Regions from separate parts of the Marinomonas vaga genome, predicted to be linked through region 2. Evidence: predicted binding sites of a transcription regulator. Region 2 holds the regulator's gene; each other region holds the start of a gene.

What was found. The regulator sigma-54, encoded in region 2, starts transcription at its own class of promoters, with help from an activator protein. The targets are predictions, from matches to a motif close to TGGCACNNNNNTTGCTNT.
Region 1: a site for sigma-54 is predicted at 2,802-2,819, ahead of ACZ5DR_RS13015 (MSMEG_0572/Sll0783 family nitrogen starvation response protein). Genes of this name have one in related genera too.
Region 3: a site for sigma-54 is predicted at 2,110-2,127, ahead of ACZ5DR_RS16385 (HAD-IIB family hydrolase). Genes of this name have one in related genera too.
Region 4: a site for sigma-54 is predicted at 1,900-1,917, ahead of ACZ5DR_RS03120 (isoamylase early set domain-containing protein). Genes of this name have one in related genera too.

The regions. Positions count from the first base shown of each region.
Region 1 covers NZ_AP043903.1:2,770,153-2,775,075, forward strand. Annotated here, with positions in the region: gene ACZ5DR_RS13000 (aminotransferase-like domain-containing protein) at 1-205, opposite strand, end outside; gene ACZ5DR_RS13005 (alpha/beta hydrolase) at 330-1,247, shown strand; gene ACZ5DR_RS13010 (aminotransferase-like domain-containing protein) at 1,244-2,644, opposite strand; gene ACZ5DR_RS13015 (MSMEG_0572/Sll0783 family nitrogen starvation response protein) at 2,913-3,395, shown strand; gene ACZ5DR_RS13020 (Nit6803 family nitrilase) at 3,412-4,422, shown strand; gene ACZ5DR_RS13025 (MSMEG_0568 family radical SAM protein) at 4,394-4,923, shown strand, end outside.
Region 2 covers NZ_AP043903.1:3,363,285-3,368,207, forward strand. Annotated here, with positions in the region: gene lptC (LPS export ABC transporter periplasmic protein LptC) at 1-31, shown strand, start outside; gene lptA (lipopolysaccharide transport periplasmic protein LptA) at 12-512, shown strand; gene lptB (LPS export ABC transporter ATP-binding protein) at 530-1,255, shown strand; gene ACZ5DR_RS15905 (RNA polymerase factor sigma-54) at 1,332-2,813, shown strand; gene ACZ5DR_RS15910 (PTS sugar transporter subunit IIA) at 2,825-3,274, shown strand; gene ACZ5DR_RS15915 (HPr family phosphocarrier protein) at 3,284-3,553, shown strand; gene mgtE (magnesium transporter) at 3,562-4,917, shown strand.
Region 3 covers NZ_AP043903.1:3,489,933-3,494,855, forward strand. Annotated here, with positions in the region: gene ACZ5DR_RS16375 (Bug family tripartite tricarboxylate transporter substrate binding protein) at 1-74, opposite strand, end outside; gene ACZ5DR_RS16380 (pyridoxal-phosphate-dependent aminotransferase family protein) at 339-1,568, opposite strand; gene ACZ5DR_RS16385 (HAD-IIB family hydrolase) at 2,236-3,078, shown strand; gene ACZ5DR_RS16390 (glycosyltransferase family protein) at 3,139-4,368, shown strand; gene ACZ5DR_RS16395 (alpha-amylase family glycosyl hydrolase) at 4,447-4,923, shown strand, end outside.
Region 4 covers NZ_AP043903.1:670,557-675,479, forward strand. Annotated here, with positions in the region: gene olsF (bifunctional ornithine lipid synthase OlsF) at 1-1,609, shown strand, start outside; gene ACZ5DR_RS03120 (isoamylase early set domain-containing protein) at 1,977-2,282, shown strand; gene betB (betaine-aldehyde dehydrogenase) at 2,563-4,020, shown strand; gene betA (choline dehydrogenase) at 4,036-4,923, shown strand, end outside.

The DNA of each region.
Region 1 (4,923 bases), 590 kb from region 2:
AAACAAAGTAGCCTGATTTGGGGACAGCATAAATCAGACCTTCGGCTTCGAGCCGTTGTAAGGCGTGTAGGACAGTTGCCTTGGACAGTTCATTGTGTTGGCACAAGGCACGAACAGAGGGGATTTTTTCTCCCTCTTTGAAACGTTGAGATTTAATTTTGTGCCTAAGTTGTTCTTCAAGTGCTAGGTACCGAAATTTCTTCATAATGAATATGGCAGGAATTCTGTTCCTGTTTTTCAAAGTCTTTTTGTGGTTTTGTCTAAACTGTATCGACTATTAGATCAGATGTCTTTAGAAAAAGGAGCGTATGGTGTCCTGTTCACCTGAAATGAAGGCACGACTGCAACGCAGTCCTATTGCAAAATTAGGGCAAATTATTTTAGAAGGAATTCATCTTGGCAAGCCTGTGAGCCTGACCTCCCTTGAAGAGTTAAGTCGTAATACAGATCTACAGGCTGTAGAGGTGTTATCTAATTCTGATAGGTATCAAAGTATTACTATCCATAATTCATACTATGGAGAGGTTCAATGCACTTGGCTTAATCGTGAAAAGGCGGCAGAAGAAGGTGTGCTGGTGTATTTCCATGGTGGAGGTTTTGTTGCAGGAGTTATGGGATCTCAATGGCGTTGGATTTCAGAATTGGTTTTATCGACAAATAAAGCTGCCGCTGTGCTGCACTATACAAAATTTCCAACAACTTGCTCTTATGACATGATGACGAAGCAATGCTTAAGTGTTTTAACGACTATGTATCAATCAGGCGATCTGTATGGAAATTGGTCTATTGCAGGCGATAGTTCGGGAGGAAGTTTGGTTCTCTCACTCTTGGGCAAGCTTTCAAAAAATACGGGCTTGGTTTTTGCCCCTCGTGGAGTACTACTTATGTCTCCGTGGACAAATAGACAAGATTGGCCAAACTATGAGGACGCATCTAATTTTAAAGATCTAGTTCTAGATGTGCGTTGGTTGAATTGGATGAGTAGCCAGCTTGATCACACCGCGCCAGTTATGAGTTGGTCAAATTTAAAGATGCTCGGTGTGGAATTCTTTATCTTATCTGGCTCAAGAGAAGTTTTTTTGCCTGCAACCCGGGCCTTAAAAAGGGAAATAGATGGGGCAGGAGTAACATGTTTATACCACGAAGAGAGGGAAGCCGTTCATGCTTACCCACTATTTGTTGGCGATAAGCAAGCAAACAAAGCCATTGCTCAACAAGCAAGATGGCTTCGTTCGTTACCGAATTAGTAGCGAGTTTGATTTAGGTGTGGAGGTTCAAATAAGGTTTCCTTGAGTCGCTGCATTTGCTCTGTAACATCGCTGCGATTAAAGGGGCCGCCAAAGCATACTCTCATTGCATGAGGTGGGTGATTATCTGTAGCAAAAGCGACGCTTGCTACAGAACTTATTCCTTTTGAGCGAAGTTCTATTGCAAGTTCTGTTGGGTGCCAGCTGACAGTCTTCGGAAATTTGAGCCAGAAATGAAAGGCGTTTTCTTCCATATTGAGCGCGATACCATGAAGCTGATCATAAATGATTTGCTGCCGAGCATTGGCTTCTCTTCGTATTGATTGGATCATACGATCTACAGTGCCTTCTCTAAGCCAATTGGACACAATCATCTCCATAATCGGTACTGACATGACATTAAGAGAGCGTAGTGCGCCATTTGTATGCTCTGCGGCTCGTCTGGTAGGACATGCCACAAAGCCAAAGCGAACTCCCGGGCCAAAGCATTTAGACAAGCTGGATACGTAGTAAGTGAGCTCAGGAGCCAATTGCGCAAAGGACGGAGCAGGATTTTCCGCCAGTGGTTCGTAAACATCGTCTTCGATAATGTTGATGCTGTAGCGCAGTGCTACATCAACTAATGCCTCTCGACGGCTTCGTGAGATAGACGTACAGGTAGGGTTGTGCATGGTTGGGTTTAGGTACAAAGCCGCAACTTGATGTGTTTTGCAAGCGTCCTCAAATGAGGATACCAGTGGGCCGTCATGATCTCTTTCAAGTGCGTGTAGTCGTTTGCCCAATTGTGCTGCTATAGATTTGATGCCTGGATAAGTCAGTGAATCTACACAGATAACTTGCTGTTCGTCACATAGCTGCGTAACAAGTGCACTTAATATTTGATGGACACCTTGAGAGATAACAAGTTGAGAAAGGGAGATGTGATCAGCTTTACGCAGTAAGTGCTGCTTAACCAATTCTTTAGTTAATGTGCTTCCTCCATGTTCCTGATAGCGCAACATTTTGTATAGGCTACCTTGACTGATGGTGCTAATGGCAACGTCTTTTATCTCATCTACTAGTGTCGGTATGGCCGGCTCTATGACCATGTTCATGGTTAGTTCGTAGGGAGCTAAACTGGGTTTTATTGCTGGAACTTTGCCTTTGGCAAAGGTGCCTGCACCAGTTATAGATTCAATTAAACCGCGTTTTCGAGCCTCTGCGTAGGCTCTTGATGCTGTGGAATAATTGATCCCAACTATCTCAGCTAGATCTCTCATGGGAGGGATTTTGTCTTGTGGCTGTAGCTTCCCCGTCTCTATATCTTGCTCAATCAAGTCTGCTAAGAGTTTATAAGTGGGGTATTTACCTTTCTCTTCTACGGCTTTTTTCCAGCGCTCTATCTGTGCTTTGTACATTGGGACAAGCTTCCAAAATGCACTCAAAGAGTGACTATTATTTCATATATGCAATCAAATGGTGCATTCATAAATTATCAATAAATGCCATTTTTAACGAAATTTTCATTATTTTAAAAAAAAATTCACCTCTTAGAAAGAGTGGAAAAAGCATTTATCGCAAATTGATTGCTTTTGTAAATGCAATCATTGGCATTAGGTGTGCAATATATTTTGTGAAATTGAGCAGTATCGATTTCTAACCAAAATTAATTAAGGAGAACACTCAATGCCTACAGTCGAATTCCCTCTAAATAAAGACGGTGATTTTTTTGTTGATTACGAAGAAAAAGTATTTGAAGACGTCAAAGCTGAAGCAGGTGAGAAAGCTCTAGTGACATTTCACACTGTAGCGTTCGAAGGCTCTATTGGCTTTGTAAATATGCTTCAAGCGACCCGCTTGTTGCGCAAAGGTTATGAGACTTCGATTCTACTATACGGCCCAGGCGTCAATCTTGGGGTTCAGCGTGGCTTTCCAACTCTTGGTGATGAAGCATTTCCAGGGCACATGAACTTCAACAATCAATTGAAGAAGTTCATGGCAGAAGGAGGCAAAGTGTACGCGTGTCGTTTTGCTCTACAAGCTTTATACGGCCACGGAGAGCGCTCTTTGATTGAAGGCATCCGTCCTATCAATCCTTTGGATGTTCTTGATCTTAAGCTAATTCACAAACGTGATGATGCGTTGATCATCGATACCTGGACTGTATAAGCAGGAGGCAGCAGCGATGCAATCAAAACAGACCGTTCGCGCTGCTGCCGTTCAAATCTCTCCTGATTTAGAGAGTTTGAGCGGTACGCTTGAAAAAGTCTTAGCAGTCATTGATGAAGCCGCGAAAGATGGGGTTGAGCTGATCGTTTTTCCTGAAACCTTTATGCCTTACTACCCGTACTTTTCGTTTATTTTGCCACCGGTTAAGCAAGGTAAACCTCATTTAAAACTTTATGAACAAGCAGTCGAAGTTCCTAGTGCCACCACTGACGCGCTAAGCCGAAAAGCGAAGCAACACAGCATGGTTATTGTGATGGGGGTAAACGAACGAGATCACGGCAGCTTGTATAACACTCAGCTTATTTTTGACGCCACCGGTGAATTGGTTCTGAAACGCAGAAAAATCACACCGACTTATCATGAGCGCATGATCTGGGGGCAAGGTGATGCAGCTGGATTAAAAGTTGTAGAAACCAATGTTGGTCGAGTCGGGGCGCTTGCGTGTTGGGAGCATTATAACCCTCTTGCCAGATATTCTCTTATGACCCAACACGAGCAAATCCACTGTGCACAGTTCCCTGGGTCTCTGGTTGGGCCAATCTTTGGTGAGCAGATGGACGTGACCATTCGCCATCATGCCTTGGAGTCGGGTTGCTTTGTGATCAATGCAACAGGTTGGTTAACAGACATTCAAATCCAAAGTTTAACGGACGACCCTGAAATGCAAAAAGCTCTTCGAGATGGTTGCAACACAGCCATTATTACGCCTGAAGGTAAGCATCTTGTGCCGCCTATGACCGAAGGGGAAGGCTACATCGTCGCAGATTTAGACATGGGGTTAATCGACAAGCGCAAGCGCATGATGGATTCCGTTGGGCATTACGCTCGCCCTGAACTTTTAAGTTTACGGATTCAAAATGCCCCAAGCCAGTACACAACACCAATGTTTCAAACACCCATTGTTGAATCTTCTATAGAGGTCACCGGGGAGTCAAACCATGAAATCATCACAAACAGTGAAATCTAGCCTGATTACAGACCTTCAGACAAAAGGGCTGAGGTTGGTGAATCGTGATCAAACTCATGTAAGTAGAAGAGGCGGAGCTGGGCCATCAGATCATCAAGCGCTCACTATTGACGGGACGACAGTGATGGTTCCGGTGTACACCCAATCGGCATGGGAGTCTCCGTATGTTTTGGATAATGGGAAAATTACTCAATTAGAGACTAACGGTGACGCGATTCCTCTGACGGATGTGACGTATACCAAGACGCCCAATTTTTATGGCTTGCAAACGGAAGACGGTATTCCTTATGAGCAAATTGCTACGCTCCACAGTTCTGATGTCTTGGCAACGACAGTCTTACAGACCTGTATTCGTTACGAGAGTCGCCGTAAGGCTTGTAAATTTTGCTCCATAGGTCAGTCGCTAAGTGCTGGCCGAACGATCGCCCACAAAACACCAGAGCAACTCGCTGAAGTCGCTAAAGCAGCTGTAGAGATGGATGGCATCAAGCATATCGTTAT
Region 2 (4,923 bases):
AGTAGGTACTTATGAACCAGAAAAAAATTAAGCTAATTTCAACCCTTGCCATAATACTTTCAGTGCCTGCCTATGCACTACCTGATGATCAATCTCAACCGATCAGCGTAGAGGCAGACAAGGCCACCTTTGATCAAAAAAGTGGCGTTGCAACCTATAAGGGTAATGTTATCGCAACCCAAGGCAGCATTCGGATCGTGGCTGAAAGCTTAATCATAAATACCAACACTGCCACGAGTGCTTTTCAGTCTCTCCATGCAACAGGAACTCCATCGGAATTCTCACAAGTACTTGATGAAGCTGGCACACTGCTTAAAGCAACAGGAAACACTCTTGATTACGACACCTCAGCGGGTGAGCTAGAAATTCATAAAAACGGCTTCCTAAAACGTGGTGACAACGAAATCGCGGCGGATTACATACATTACTACATGGAGACCGATGTTTTTAACGCCGAGAATCGTGGTTCAGGCCGCGTAAACATGACCCTACAGCCAGCCACCGAGCAGTAGCATCAAGGATAAACAGCATGGCTATTTTAGAAGCGAAGCACCTCGCAAAAAGCTACAAGAAAAGACAAGTAGTAAAAGACGTTTCTCTTGACGTGAGCACGGGGCAAGCCGTGGGCCTACTGGGGCCAAATGGTGCAGGAAAGACCACTTGTTTTTACATGATTGTCGGCATGGTCACCAACGACCAAGGGGGCATATATATTGATGGGGAAGACATCACCCAAGATGCCATGCATACTCGCGCTCAAAAAGGGGTCGGCTATTTGCCTCAAGAGGCTTCAATATTTCGAAAGATGAGCGTAGAAGATAATATCTCTGCTATCTTAGAGACGCGCAAGGAGCTATCGAAAGCTGAGCGTAAAGAAAAGCTAGAAAGCTTACTAGAAGAGTTTCATGTCACGCACATCCGTAAAAATTTAGGTATGGCGTTATCAGGTGGCGAACGACGCCGAGTTGAGATCGCTCGAGCATTGGCCATGAACCCTAAGTTTATCCTGCTTGACGAACCCTTTGCTGGCGTCGACCCTATTTCAGTAGGTGACATCAAGCAAATCATCCGCCACTTGCAAAATAGCGGTATCGGCGTACTTATTACAGACCACAATGTGCGAGAGACCCTAGATATCTGTGACAAAGCATACATTGTAGGCAATGGGCATATTATTGCCTCTGGCTCCGCTGAGACCATAATAAACAATGAGCAAGTCAAGAAAATTTATCTGGGCGACGACTTCCGCCTGTAAGCCCCTTATTTTTCCCATCAAAAGGGAGTAGTATGCATAACTCATTCCAAAATTCTAATTTTAAAAGAGTTGCGCTATGAAGCAGTCTTTGCAACTTAAAATCGGTCAGCAGTTAACAATGACACCTCAGCTACAGCAAGCAATCAAATTGCTGCAGCTGTCAACGCTCGACCTACAACAAGAAATACATGACTTCTTGGAGTCCAATCCTTTACTAGAGTTAGACGAGGAAGAAAACTTCAACCATGACGCTGAGGCAAAAGTTGCCGAAGCGGCTTCGACAGTAGAGAACATTGACTCCAACCAAGAGTCTTCAGAGGACTCCCGTGTCGAGTCAGAATGGACGGAAAGCATCCCAAATGAACTTTCCATTGATAGTAACTGGGATGACACCTACCAGAACTCAGCAGCGGCGTCTGACAGCCCAGCCTTCGAGGGCGAACAAGATCTAGACAGTCGAAATGCACTATCAGAAGACATTCAAGACCACCTAATCTGGCAACTCAATCTGACTCACATGTCCGATAAGGATATTGAGATCGCTTACGCCATCATAGACAGCGTACAGCCAGACGGCTACCTTTCAGCGACCCTTGAAGAAATTTTCACAGGACTAACAAAGGAACTGGAAGATTTAGAATTCGATGAAGTAGAAGCCGTTCAACACCGGTTGCAACGCTTTGACCCCGTGGGCGTGTGTTCTCAAGATTTACGGGAATGTCTATTAGTACAATTGGAAGCTTACAAAGATCATCCTCTCTATCGCAGCACCCATCTAGTTGTGGATCAACACCTTGGACTGTTAGGCAACAGAGACTACACTCAACTAACACGCAAAACCAAGCTCAAAGAAGACGCCTTAAAAGAAGTCATCGGTTTAATCCAACAGCTTAACCCACGCCCTGGATCCCTCGTTGATACCAGTGATACTGACTACGTAATCCCGGACGTAAGTGTTAAAAAGCATAAGGGTGTATGGCAGGTTGAACTTAACAATGATGCCCTACCGCCCGTAAAAATTAATGAAACTTACTCTGCAATGCTAGCCACATCGAAGTCCAATGATGATGTGTCTTATATCCGTAACTCTTTACAAGAAGCCAAGTGGTTTTTAAAAAGCCTGCAAAGCCGTAACGAGACCTTACTGAAAGTTGCCAGCTGCATCGTCTCTCGCCAAGTGGAATTCTTCGAAATTGGTGAGGAAGCCATGAAACCTATGGTGTTGCATGATGTCGCAGAAGAAGTAGGAATGCACGAGTCAACCATATCTCGAGTGACGACACAAAAGTACATGCATACACCCCGAGGCATATTTGAGCTGAAATACTTTTTCTCAAGCCATGTGAACACAGCATCCGGTGGCGAGTGCTCGTCAACAGCCATACGGGCCATGATTAAGAAGCTGGTTGCAGATGAACCAGCCAAAAAACCGCTTAGCGACAACAAACTCGCAACTATTTTAGCTGACCAAGGTATCCAAGTTGCCCGAAGAACTGTTGCGAAATACCGCGAAGCGATGAATATTCCACCATCTAACGAACGTAAACGTCTCATTTAAAGGTTTTTAACATGTCCGTCAAAAACTTAGTGAAGCCAGAATTAGTCTTTGCGAAAGAAAGCACCACAAGCAAAAAGCGCCTTCTTGAGCAAATATCAGAAGCCATCAGCTCACGCTTACACTGTAATGCTGAAGAAGTGTACGATGCATTACTCGGCCGAGAGAAACTTGGAAGCACAGGCATCGGAAATGGCATCGCCATCCCCCATTGCCGCCTAGAACAAGCCAGCCATGCCACCATAGTATTAATGTCTTTGGATACCCCCATTGACTTTGATTCCATTGATCGCAAGCCCGTTGACTTAATCTTTGCTTTAATTGTGCCGCCACACCAATGTGATGACCATCTAGCGACCTTGGCACAGATTGCTGAGTTGGCTCAATCAAGCGAGAAACTGGACACTCTCCGCGCTCAAACTAATAATGGTGACCTGCAGAACGCATTCGAACCATTAACGTAAGGACACAGCATGCTAGAGCAATCTATAGAGATAATTAATAAGCTTGGTCTGCATGCTCGAGCAGCAGGCAAACTAGTTGAGACCACTTCGCAATTTTCGTCTGACGTAACCATTGAGAAAGAAGGCCGAAACGTGGATGGCAAAAGCATTATGGCAATGATGATGCTAGCTGCAGCAAAAGGCACCACCATCAAGGTAAAAGTTAATGGTTCAGACGAAGAAGCTGCCATGGCAGCCATCATAGAGCTTATTAATAACCGCTTTGATGAAGGCGAATAACAGCAACTATGAGCAGTGAGCAAACCACCCTTGAACATTTGCAGGCCGTATCTGACTCTTTAGAGACAGGCGCCACCATGCAAATACGCTACCTTCTGAATGGCGCATTACCCGCTCAGGATGTTGCTCGCTTATTAGAATCCAGCCCCCCCAAAGAACGTAAACTTCTTTGGGAGCTTATTGACCACAAAAACCAAGGTGAAGTCCTCCAGTATGTAACCGAAGAAATCAGTATCCAGTTTATGAAATCCATGGATACAGAACGACTTCTAGCGGTTTCTGAACACTTTGATAACGACGATTTAGCCGACATACTTCAACAACTACCAGAAACATTGGTAAAAGAAGTACTGGCTTCCATGACGGCACAAAATCGTGCACGCATGGAAGCACTCCTCAGCTATTCAGAGGACTCAGCCGGCGGCCTGATGAACACGGACACCATCACCATACGTCCGAACATCACCGTCGACATAGCATTTCGATTTTTACGCCGTCATAACGAGTTACCAGAAATGACCGACAGCCTCTTGGTGGTCAGTCGTTCTGATCGCTTTTTAGGCATTTTACCCCTAACGAAACTACTGGTTGCTGATCCTGAAGCCAAGGTCCGTGACATCATGGAAACAGATTGTGACGTTATCTATGCCGACCAATCCGCTGCCGAAGTCGCTCAACTGTTTGAAAAAATGGACCTAGTGTCGGCCCCCGTCCTTGACCCGGATTCCAAGAAACTACTTGGCCGTATCACCATCGATGACGTGGTAGATGTCATTCGTGATGAAGCAGAGCACTCTATGCTTTCTATGGCAGGTCTTGATGATGACGAGGATACCTTTGCCCCCATCATGCAGACCACAAAACGTCGCGCGGTATGGCTTGGGATTAACCTAGTAACGGCCTTCACCGCATCTTATGTGATCGGCTTATTTCAAGACACCCTAGACAAGGTCGTCGCCCTGGCCATATTAATGCCAATCGTAGCCAGCATGGGAGGCATTGCTGGCTCCCAGGTACTCACCCTAGTAATTCGAGGTATTGCCCTAAACCAAATTGGTGGCAGCAATGCTAGATGGCTTTTAAACCGAGAGATTATTGTTGGCTTGATCAATGGCTTGCTGTGGGCTGCAGTGATTGCTGCACTCACTGTCGTCTGGTTTGGTGACTGGCAAATTGCTTATGTCATTGCAGGCGCTATAATAATTAACTTATTATTCGCAGCCTTAACTGGTACCCTGCTCCCCATTGCCCTCAAAAAACTTGGCATCGACCCTGCGTTGGCAGGGAGCGTCATACTCACAACCGTTACGGATGTGGTTGGCTTTTTAGCATTCCTTGGCCTAGCCACTCTATATTTAATTTAGATGAAT
Region 3 (4,923 bases), 130 kb from region 2:
TACGCTTGTCCTGCGATAGTTAGAGCGGCTGTACCCGCAACAAGAACAGACTTAACTGACATGGTTTTAAGCATGATTTATCTCCTGCTTTTATTGTTTTTGTATTTAGATAATTAAGAACATCCGTCAATACGAACACCCTATGCGCACAACATACTCCGCTAACCTGTCACGATCCTGTCATCGAACATATTTTTTACACAAAGCAACAAAAAACATGCAACAAGACCCTGCGCCAAGTATCTTTAGGCAAAGTGATATAGAGCCTAGTACAAAAACAAAAAATGCCCATGATGAAATCATCATGGGCATTTTTATTCAGCCATGTGAAGCTTGAGTTAGGCGACGCTGCGAGAAATTAACCGAGGCGTGCTCTGTAAGTAAGCTTCCATCTCAGCCATACCATTAGGCTGATCGACTTTAACCCCAAGATCACGCATGGTACTACCTAATGCATGTAAGGTGCGGAACAGGTTGTGTTCTCGACACTGCTCTCCCATTTGCCCGATGCGCACAATAGGCTGACCGAAAGATCCCGCGATCTCGACTCGATAGACATCGGAAATATGATCACATATCTGTTTTGCTGACAGGCCCTCTGGGATGTTGATACCCACTACTGAATTCAAACGGGCTTTTCCTTGGATAAATAAATCCAAGCCCATTCCTTCAATACCCGCCTGCAAGGCACTAGAACAACGCTCATGGCGAGCGAAACGCTGCTCAAGCGTTTCTTCACAGACCAGTTTTAAGGCTTCATGCAAAGCCATAATGCCAGACACAGGGGCTGTATAATGATAGCCATCTCGGTGCCAAAAGTTTTCGGCTAATTTGGCATCAAAACACCAATGGGTCACAGGCTTAGTGCGGCTTTCAATGGCTTGCCAAGCATCATTAGAAAACGCCACCAAAGACACCCCTGGGATAGAAGACAAACCTTTTTGCCCACCCGTAATGACGCAGTCAACGTTCCATTCATCCATTTTTAGGGGCATGGTGCTCAAGGTACACACCGCATCGACTACCACTAAGCAACCATAGGATTTAGCAATCCCGGCAATTTCTTTTAAAGTGTGGTTACAAACCGTGTTAGAGGTTTCTCCCTGCACCATGCTGATCACTTTAGGACGCACTTGCTCAATGGCCTTTCTAACCCGCTCAGGGTCAGCGGCTTCATGAACAGGAATATGCAATTCATGAACATCTGCGCCAACACGGGTCGCCATTTCCGCCATGCGATGGCTAAAAAAGCCATTATTCAGACAAAGAATCTTTTCACCCGGCTGAAGCAAGTTCACAGCCGACATCTCCATGGCCGCCGAAGCTGGCCCCGCAACACCTAATACCCACTTGGATTCCGTTTGAAACACATAACGCGCCATCTGCTTCACTTGATCAATCACCTTGGCCATGGTTGGGCCTAAATGATTGATAACCACTGAATTGGCTTTGGCGACACGCTCAGGGATAGGTACCGGACCGGCGCCCATCATAAGCAGAGGTTCTTGAGGAAGAATATCGTAAAGGGATTGAAGTTGAGGACGGGGAATACCCGTGGAAGAGTCCATAGTTAGCCTGCCTTTAAATCTGCGAAAATGAAAAATCCATCTCGATTAGCAGAAAAATCTAATATCGAAAAATTCGTTATTTCAGTACAAAACTCGGTGATATTTGGTTTTTCAAAATAATCGTCTGAAATAGTACTGCAAAAAAACTCATTTTAAGAGTCTAGATTTTGAAAAGAGTCGAATAAACCAGAATGCTTATCATCCCCCATATATGCCACTTACTCGCTGTTTCATTAGTAGTATTTTTAACTTTCTGAGGCCACCACCGACTTCAACCTAAACACTCCCACAACAAGCCCACAAAAAGAGCAAAACCACCGCAACAATATTGTGCGCCACAAAATAGAGCACCAAAACAGTGCGCCATGGGTTTTTATTACTCTCCTGCTCCACTCCATTTAATGAAGTAAAACAGAATCTTAGACTCCCTTTGATTCCTCATAAATCCTTGGAGTATGAGTGTTCCTCTGTGCTCAGCTGTCACAAAACTGTGTTGGAAGCCCCTTACACTTTCATTCAATGGCGACCATATAAAACACGCTGGCAAGCTAATTGCTTTAACCTAGTAATAGAGTCGTTTCAAAAATGACTGGGCAAATGGATTTACATACATTTCCATGCCCCTTAAATCAACTTTAGGAGGAAAGGGTGAAGTTCAGAGGGTTAATTGACTTCATCTGATTACATGACATCCAAACTGATCGTATTTACGGATTTAGATGGCACACTACTTGATCACTTTGATTACAGTTTCCAGGCTGCAAGCACTGCACTGACCACACTAAAAACACTGGGCATCCCTTGTGTGATCAACACCAGCAAAACCTACTCAGAACTACTTTCTCTGCGCCAAGACTTACGTCATCGTGATCCATTCATTACCGAAAATGGCGCCGCGGTCTATCTGCCAAAGACTTGCTCACTTCAAGCCACAGATGAACTGCAAAGTCATGGGGATTATTGGGTAAAAGCTTTCGGCCCCAGTCGAGTAAATCTTATTGAGCTGGCTCTCAGTTTCAAAGACACCTATGACTTCACTTGCTACAGCGAATTAACCCCAGAACAACTTGCGGAATACACAGGCTTAGATCTAGCCAGCGCCTCCCTATCACTACAGAGAGAGTTCACCGAACCACTAATATGGAATGACTCTCAAAATGCTCTTGAGTCATTAAAAACAGAGATGGCAAAGCACGGTGTGAAAGTTCAAAAAGGCGGTCGCTTCGTTCACCTTATGGGAGAAGCCTGTGACAAAGCGGTCGCTATGGAATGGCTTAATCAGCAGTACCAAGACAAATACCAAGAACAAACCAAAACTATCGCTTTGGGTGACGGTGAAAATGACGTAGGCATGATTGGCCAAGCCAACATCCCAGTAGTAGTGCGCTCACCAGTACATATTCCACCAGAAATCCCAAACCGATCAGATGTTTGGATTACCGAATCCTATGGCCCAACGGGCTGGAGTGAGGCCATAAATAAGGCACTTGCTACGGAAGGTTACGTATAACAATAATGCTGGCCAAGTCACATTTGGTCATAACGCATACACATGCTTTAGGAGATTAAAATGGGTGATTTCTATCAAAACGGCATCATTACGACACTACACAATCTAGCCAACCGTCCACTGGAAGACATGGAGAATGAGCTCTGCGAATTCGCCAAAAAGCGCCCTCTCGCGTTGATCTTGCCATGCTTGTACTCGGAACTAGAAACCGATGCCATGCCAAACATCATTAAGCATCTTAAAGAAGTTCCCTACCTAGATGAAATCATTATCGGGTTGGATCGCGCCACCGAAGAACAGTACCGCCATGCACTGGAGTTTTTCTCCCAGTTACCACAAAAGCACAAAGTCCTTTGGAATGATGGCCCTCGCTTGCGCGCCATTGATGAAGTTCTAAAAGGCGAAGCTCTGTCTCCATCCGATCCTGGCAAAGGCCGCAATGTCTGGTTTTGTATGGGCTACACCTTGTCCGCTTCGGAAGCCGAATCCGTTGCCATGCATGACTGCGACATCGTCACCTATGACCGTAGCCTATTAGCACGCCTCATTTATCCCGTCGCGAACCCGAATTTTAACTATGAATTCTGTAAAGGCTTTTACGCCCGTACCGCCAACGGCAAGATGAATGGTCGTGTTAGCCGCCTACTCGTGACACCATTACTCTACTCACTGAAAAAAGTTTTGGGGCACTTGGATTACCTAGACTACCTAGACAGCTACCGTTATTCCCTTGCAGGTGAGTTCTCTTTCCGCCGAGATGTAATGACCGATCTTCGCATTCCAAGTGATTGGGGGTTAGAAGTAGGCGTATTGAGTGAGATGTACCGTAACTACTCCACTAACCGCCTATGTCAGGTAGATATTGCCGATGTGTACGATCACAAGCATCAGGACCTGTCAGCAGACAACGATGCTGGTGGTTTGTCTAAAATGTCCATCGACATCACTAAAGCCATCTTCCGTAAGCTAGCAACCAACGGAATCGTCTTTAACCAAGAAACGTTCCGTACTATCAAGGCCACTTATTACCGAGTAGCGCTGGACTTTATTGAGACCTACCGAAACGATGCTGAGATCAACGGTCTAAAATTAGACGTCCATTCTGAAGAACGTGCAGTGGAGTTATTTGCCAGCAATATTATGAAAGCCGGCAACAATTATCTTGAGAACCCAATGGAAGCACCATTCATCCCAAGCTGGAACCGTGTCGTGAGCGCCTTCCCAGGCGTTATGAAGCAGCTTGAAAGTGCAGTTGAACAAGATATGGCTGAGTACGGGCCGAAATCCTAGGCCCTCTCAGACTTGCGACTCTATGGGAGCCCGTGCATAGTAAAAAGATTAACCACCCGACATTGTAGGTAGGTAAAAATGGAATCAGCGCCTCTTTCACACCTTGAGCAACGACTCATAGGACACATTCAAGTTCTGTACCCTCATTTGGATGCAGGGGATTTTACACGCACCTGTTTAACGACCTTTGGCCTTGACCCGAAGACCGAATCCCCAACGCCTCACCGCAACATTTGGGATCAGTCAGACGTCATGCTCATCACTTATGCGGATACCCTGCGAAAGGAAGGCGAGGCGCCACTCAACACACTGCATTCCTTTGTGAAAACAGAGCTTGCCCAATGCATTTCGGCCGTCCACCTACTGCCGTTTTTCCCTTACAGCTCAGACGATGGTTTCAGCGTGATGGATTACACCTCTGTGAATCCCTCATCAGGTAAGTGGCGTGACGTCTCCGCTCTCTCAGAAGACTTTAAAGTCATGGGTGACTTGGTTATCAACCATTGCTCTAGCCGCAGTATGTGGTTTGAAAATTTCAAAGCGGGGGTCGAACCC
Region 4 (4,923 bases), 1.1 Mb from region 2:
CAACGATTTTCTGGAGCATAACGGTGACTGCATCGGTTTTGAATTCATCGACCGAGTACTGGATCATTTCAACTTTGGCTATCAAGTCAGCCAAGTGGACCGCCGCAATATTCCAGCGGTGGGGCGAACTCTAATCGTCGCCAACCATCCTCTTGGGGCACTTGACGGCCTCGCTATACTGCGCCTAATCGGCGAGATTCGCACGGATGTCAAAATCGTTGCCAACGACTTACTGCTAGGATTCGATGCTTTAAAAGGATTGGTTCTGCCAGTGGACAATATCGGCGGTAAAACTGGGCGCTCACAACTAAAAGCCATCATGGATTGTCTACATAGGGAAGAAGCAGTCATCATCTTCCCTGCTGGGGAAGTCTCTCGACTGTCTCCAAGCGGAGTAAAAGACCTAGCTTGGAACTCAAGCTACTTAAAGATCGCCCAAAAAACCAATAGCCCTCTTTTACCTGTGCATATTGGTGGCCGAAACTCCATGCTGTTTTACACCAGCTCATGGATCTATCGCCCCCTGTCTACGGTTCAACTGGCCAATGAAATGTTCCGCCAGCGAAATCGTCGCATTCCTATGCAAGTGGGCCAACCTATTCCAATTCAAGAATTGGCGCGTTTACCCTTAAGCACCAAAGAAAAGAACAAACTGGTTAAGCGCCATCTTTACCGTATTGCCAAGGGTCGTAAACCGCTTCTTAAAACAGAAAAAACCGTTTCTCACCCACAAAACCGCCAACAACTGAAAGCAGAGCTCAAACGAGCGGAGCACCTGGGCAGTACCAAGGACAATAAACAAATCTATCTTGTAGACTACGAACACGACTCTAGTTTGATGCAAGAGATCGGTCGCTTACGGGAAGTTGCTTTTCGTAAAGTGGGGGAAGGGACTGGTGAGAAAAAAGATTTAGACAAATATGATCAATACTATCGCCATCTAATTCTTTGGGATGAAGACGAGCTTGAAATCGTCGGGGCCTACCGAATTGGCGAAGTCTACAAATACCTGCAGGCGGATCAGGATCAAACCATCTACAGCGCAAGCTTATTTAGTTACAGCTGTGATATGGAGCCCTATTTTATGCAAGGCATTGAATTAGGACGCAGTTTTGTACAACCCAAATACTGGGGCAAACGTAGCCTTGACTATCTTTGGTATGGCATTGGCGCTTATTTGGTGCGCCACCCAGAAGTGCGTTTCATGTTCGGCCCTGTCAGTCTGAGTGGTAATGTGCCAGACATTGCCAAAGATATGATCGTCTACTTCTACCGTACCTATTTCTCTGATCCTGAGTATTTGGCCTCCTCCTACACTCCCTACCGTATCTCTGTAGACAACCAAGCCCTAATGAAAAGCTATTTCGTCGGCAACAACTACGAAGAGGATTTTCGTACCCTGAAAGAGCAATTAGGCAATGTAGGAGCTGCTGTACCGACTTTATTTAAACAGTACAGCGAGCTGTGTGAAGACGATGGCGTACGCTTCTTAGATTTCGGCGTAGATGCTGACTTTGGCTACTGCATCGATGGACTCGTACTTGTCGACCTAAACAAAGTCAAAGACAGCAAGCGTAAGCGCTACTTGGAAGCAAACGCCGAGCACTAATGGCGATGATGATCATGGTGTTTACCATGGTCATGGTGCTTGATGTACCACAGGTAAGAAAGTTTCGCGACGAACGCGACAGCGAGAACAATGAGAACAATGTGAGCAAATTCCATAAGGGTCACCTCTTATTGTTTTTTGATGTTCACCATGAAGTTTAGCGTCAGGCGCTAGAATATTGTGCATATTTTAAACAAAACGCCCTCATATTTAGCGTTTTTAGTATGTTGATTAAGTTATAACGCCAAAAACAACCCGAACTTGGGGATAAAACCATGTTTTATCCCCATTGGCGTGAGACTTGCTTTGCATCTTTCAGGTGTTCATAACTTCTACACCCATTCATACCAGACTCAAGGAGCTGAAGATGATTGAAAAGACCTACTTAAAAACCAAGCCTGAATGCAAAGTGAAATTTGCGCTACCAGCAGACGCTCTAAATGGAGCGAAGAATGTCGCCTTGGTAGGAGATTTCAACAACTGGGATGAGACAGCCACGTTAATGCGTAAGCAGAAGACAGGTGTGTTCGCCTCGACTATTAACCTAGAAAAAGACAAGCAGTATCAGTTTCGATACCTTGTTGACGGTACCACTTGGGTCAATGATGAAAGTGCGGACGCCTATATTCCGAGCCCTGTCAGTCATGACCAAAACTGCGTGATCGACATTTAATCCATAAGCGTTCGACCTACTTTTGCAAAAGCCCTGATGCCTCACTAATCAGGGCTTTGTTGCGCCTGAAAGAAACATTTTTAAGCCCCAAAAGCGTCTACTTCACCCTCAAAATTTATCCGTTTTAACCGAAGGTGGTGTCAAAACCACTTAATTTCTGTACAATTGGTTTTTATTAAACGCGCGTTTAATAAAAATTAAATGCCGATCATTTAGTTAACGACACGCGCTAAACTTTTAACACACAGCACATACGCTGATCGATTCTGAGAGGTGAAACATGGCACATAAGCAGCAATACATTCACGGCCGCTACCTTGCATCAACGACGGGTGAAACCTTCGAGACACTGAACCCAGCAACAGGTGAAGTACTTGCAACCATAGAACTTGCAGGGGAAAAAGAACTGCAAGCAGCCATCGACTCTGCCAAGAAAGGTCAGCAAGAATGGGCTGCCATGAGCGGTGTTGAACGTGGACGTATCCTTAAACGTGCAGCGGATCTGCTACGTCAATACAACGATGAAATCGCCGCCTTGGAAGTACAAGACACAGGCAAGCCGATGCAAGAAGCCATGGTTGTTGATATTCAAACCGGTGCAGATGTAATCGAATACTACGCAGGCCTTGCAGATAAAATCCAAGGGGATTTCCAAGACCTAGACGCAGACAGCTTCTACTACACTCGCCGTGAGCCCCTAGGCATTTGTGCGGGTATCGGTGCCTGGAACTACCCAGTGCAGATCGCTTGTTGGAAATCCGGTCCAGCCCTAGCCGCTGGTAACGCAATGATTTTCAAACCTTCTGAAGAAACCCCTCTGACCGCTTACCGTCTTGCGGAAGTTTTCACCGAAGCGGGTCTTCCTGATGGCGTATTCAACGTGGTTCAAGGGGACGCTCGTACAGGTCAGCTCATCACAAATCACCCTGAAATCGACAAAGTTTCTTTCACTGGTGAAGTAGGTACTGGCAAAAAAGTCATGTCCGCTGCCGCCTCTTCTCTAAAAGAAGTGACCATGGAACTTGGCGGTAAGTCTCCGCTAATCATTTTCCCAGACATGCCCGTCGACCAAGCGGTTTCTGGTGCCATGTTGGCAAACTTCTACACCCAAGGTGAAGTGTGCACCAACGGCACTCGCGTATTCGTTCACGAAGACATGCTAGAGGCTTTCACAAAAGAGCTGAAAGCCCGCACTGAAGCCATGATCATCGGTGATCCGATGGACATGAATACCCAAGTCGGCTCGCTCATCAACAAAGACCATATGGAAAAAGTGCTTGGCTACATTACGGCAGCTCAAGAAGCGGGTGCCACACTGCTGTGTGGTGGCGAGCAATACACTGCTAATGGTTGCGAAAAAGGGGCTTTCGTTGCTCCAACGGTCTTCACAGATTGCACCGATGATATGCCACAGGTACGTGACGAAATCTTCGGACCTGTCATGTCAGTATTAAGCTTCAACGATGAGGCGGATGTGATTCGCCGCGCTAACGACACAAAATACGGCCTTGCAGCAGGCGTCTTCACCAAAGACATCAGCCGTGCACATCGCGTCATCAAACAGCTAGAAGCGGGTATTTGCTGGATCAACACTTGGGGCGCTTCTCCGGCTGAAATGCCAGTCGGTGGCTACAAAGAGTCCGGTGTCGGTCGTGAAAACGGTCTTGAAACTCTGCGCCAATACACTCAAGTGAAGAGTGTGCTGGTTTCTATGACAGATATTCCTAGCCCTTACTAACGGAGGATCCGAGCGATGGTCAACGAACAGTTTGATTACATCATTGTTGGGGCGGGCTCAGCTGGCTGTGTGCTAGCCGATCGCCTAACTGAAAGCGGTGAACACAAGGTTCTACTGGTAGAAATGGGAGGCTCTGACAAAAATATCTTTATTCAGATGCCAACCGCACTGTCCTACCCAATGAACACAGATAAATTCGCATGGCAGTTTCATACGGACAAAGAAGACGGTCTAGACGGCCGTGAAATGCACTGTCCTCGAGGCAAAGTACTGGGCGGCTCTTCCTCCATCAATGGCATGGTGTATGTACGTGGCCATGCATGCGACTTTGATGAATGGGAAGAAAACGGTGCAGCTGGTTGGAACTACCAAACGGTACTACCTTACTTCAAACGTGCTGAAACATGGCGCGATGGAGAAGACACTTACCGAGGCGGTTCTGGCCCATTGTCGACCAACAACGGCAATGACATGCGCCTAAACCCACTTTACCAAGCTTTTATCAATGCTGGGGAAGAAGCAGGGTACGGTCAAACGGAAGACTACAATGGCTACCGTCAAGAAGGCTTTGGCCCTATGCACATGACGGTAAAAGATGGCGTGCGTGCGTCCACATCTAATGCTTACCTACGCCGTGCAATGAAGCGCCCAAATTTGACCGTACGAACGGGTGTTCTGAGTAACAAGGTTGTGGTGCAAAACAAGGTAGCGATTGGTCTTGAGTACAGCCATAACGGCGTTGACGCCACAGCGACCGCATCAAAAGAAGTCATCTTGAGCGCTGGCTCTATCGGCTCACCCACTTTGCTACAACGTTCAGGCATTGGCCCTAAAGACGTACTAGAAAAAGCCAAGGTTCCATTGGTGCACGAGTTGCCTGGGGTCGGAGAGAACCTGCAAGAC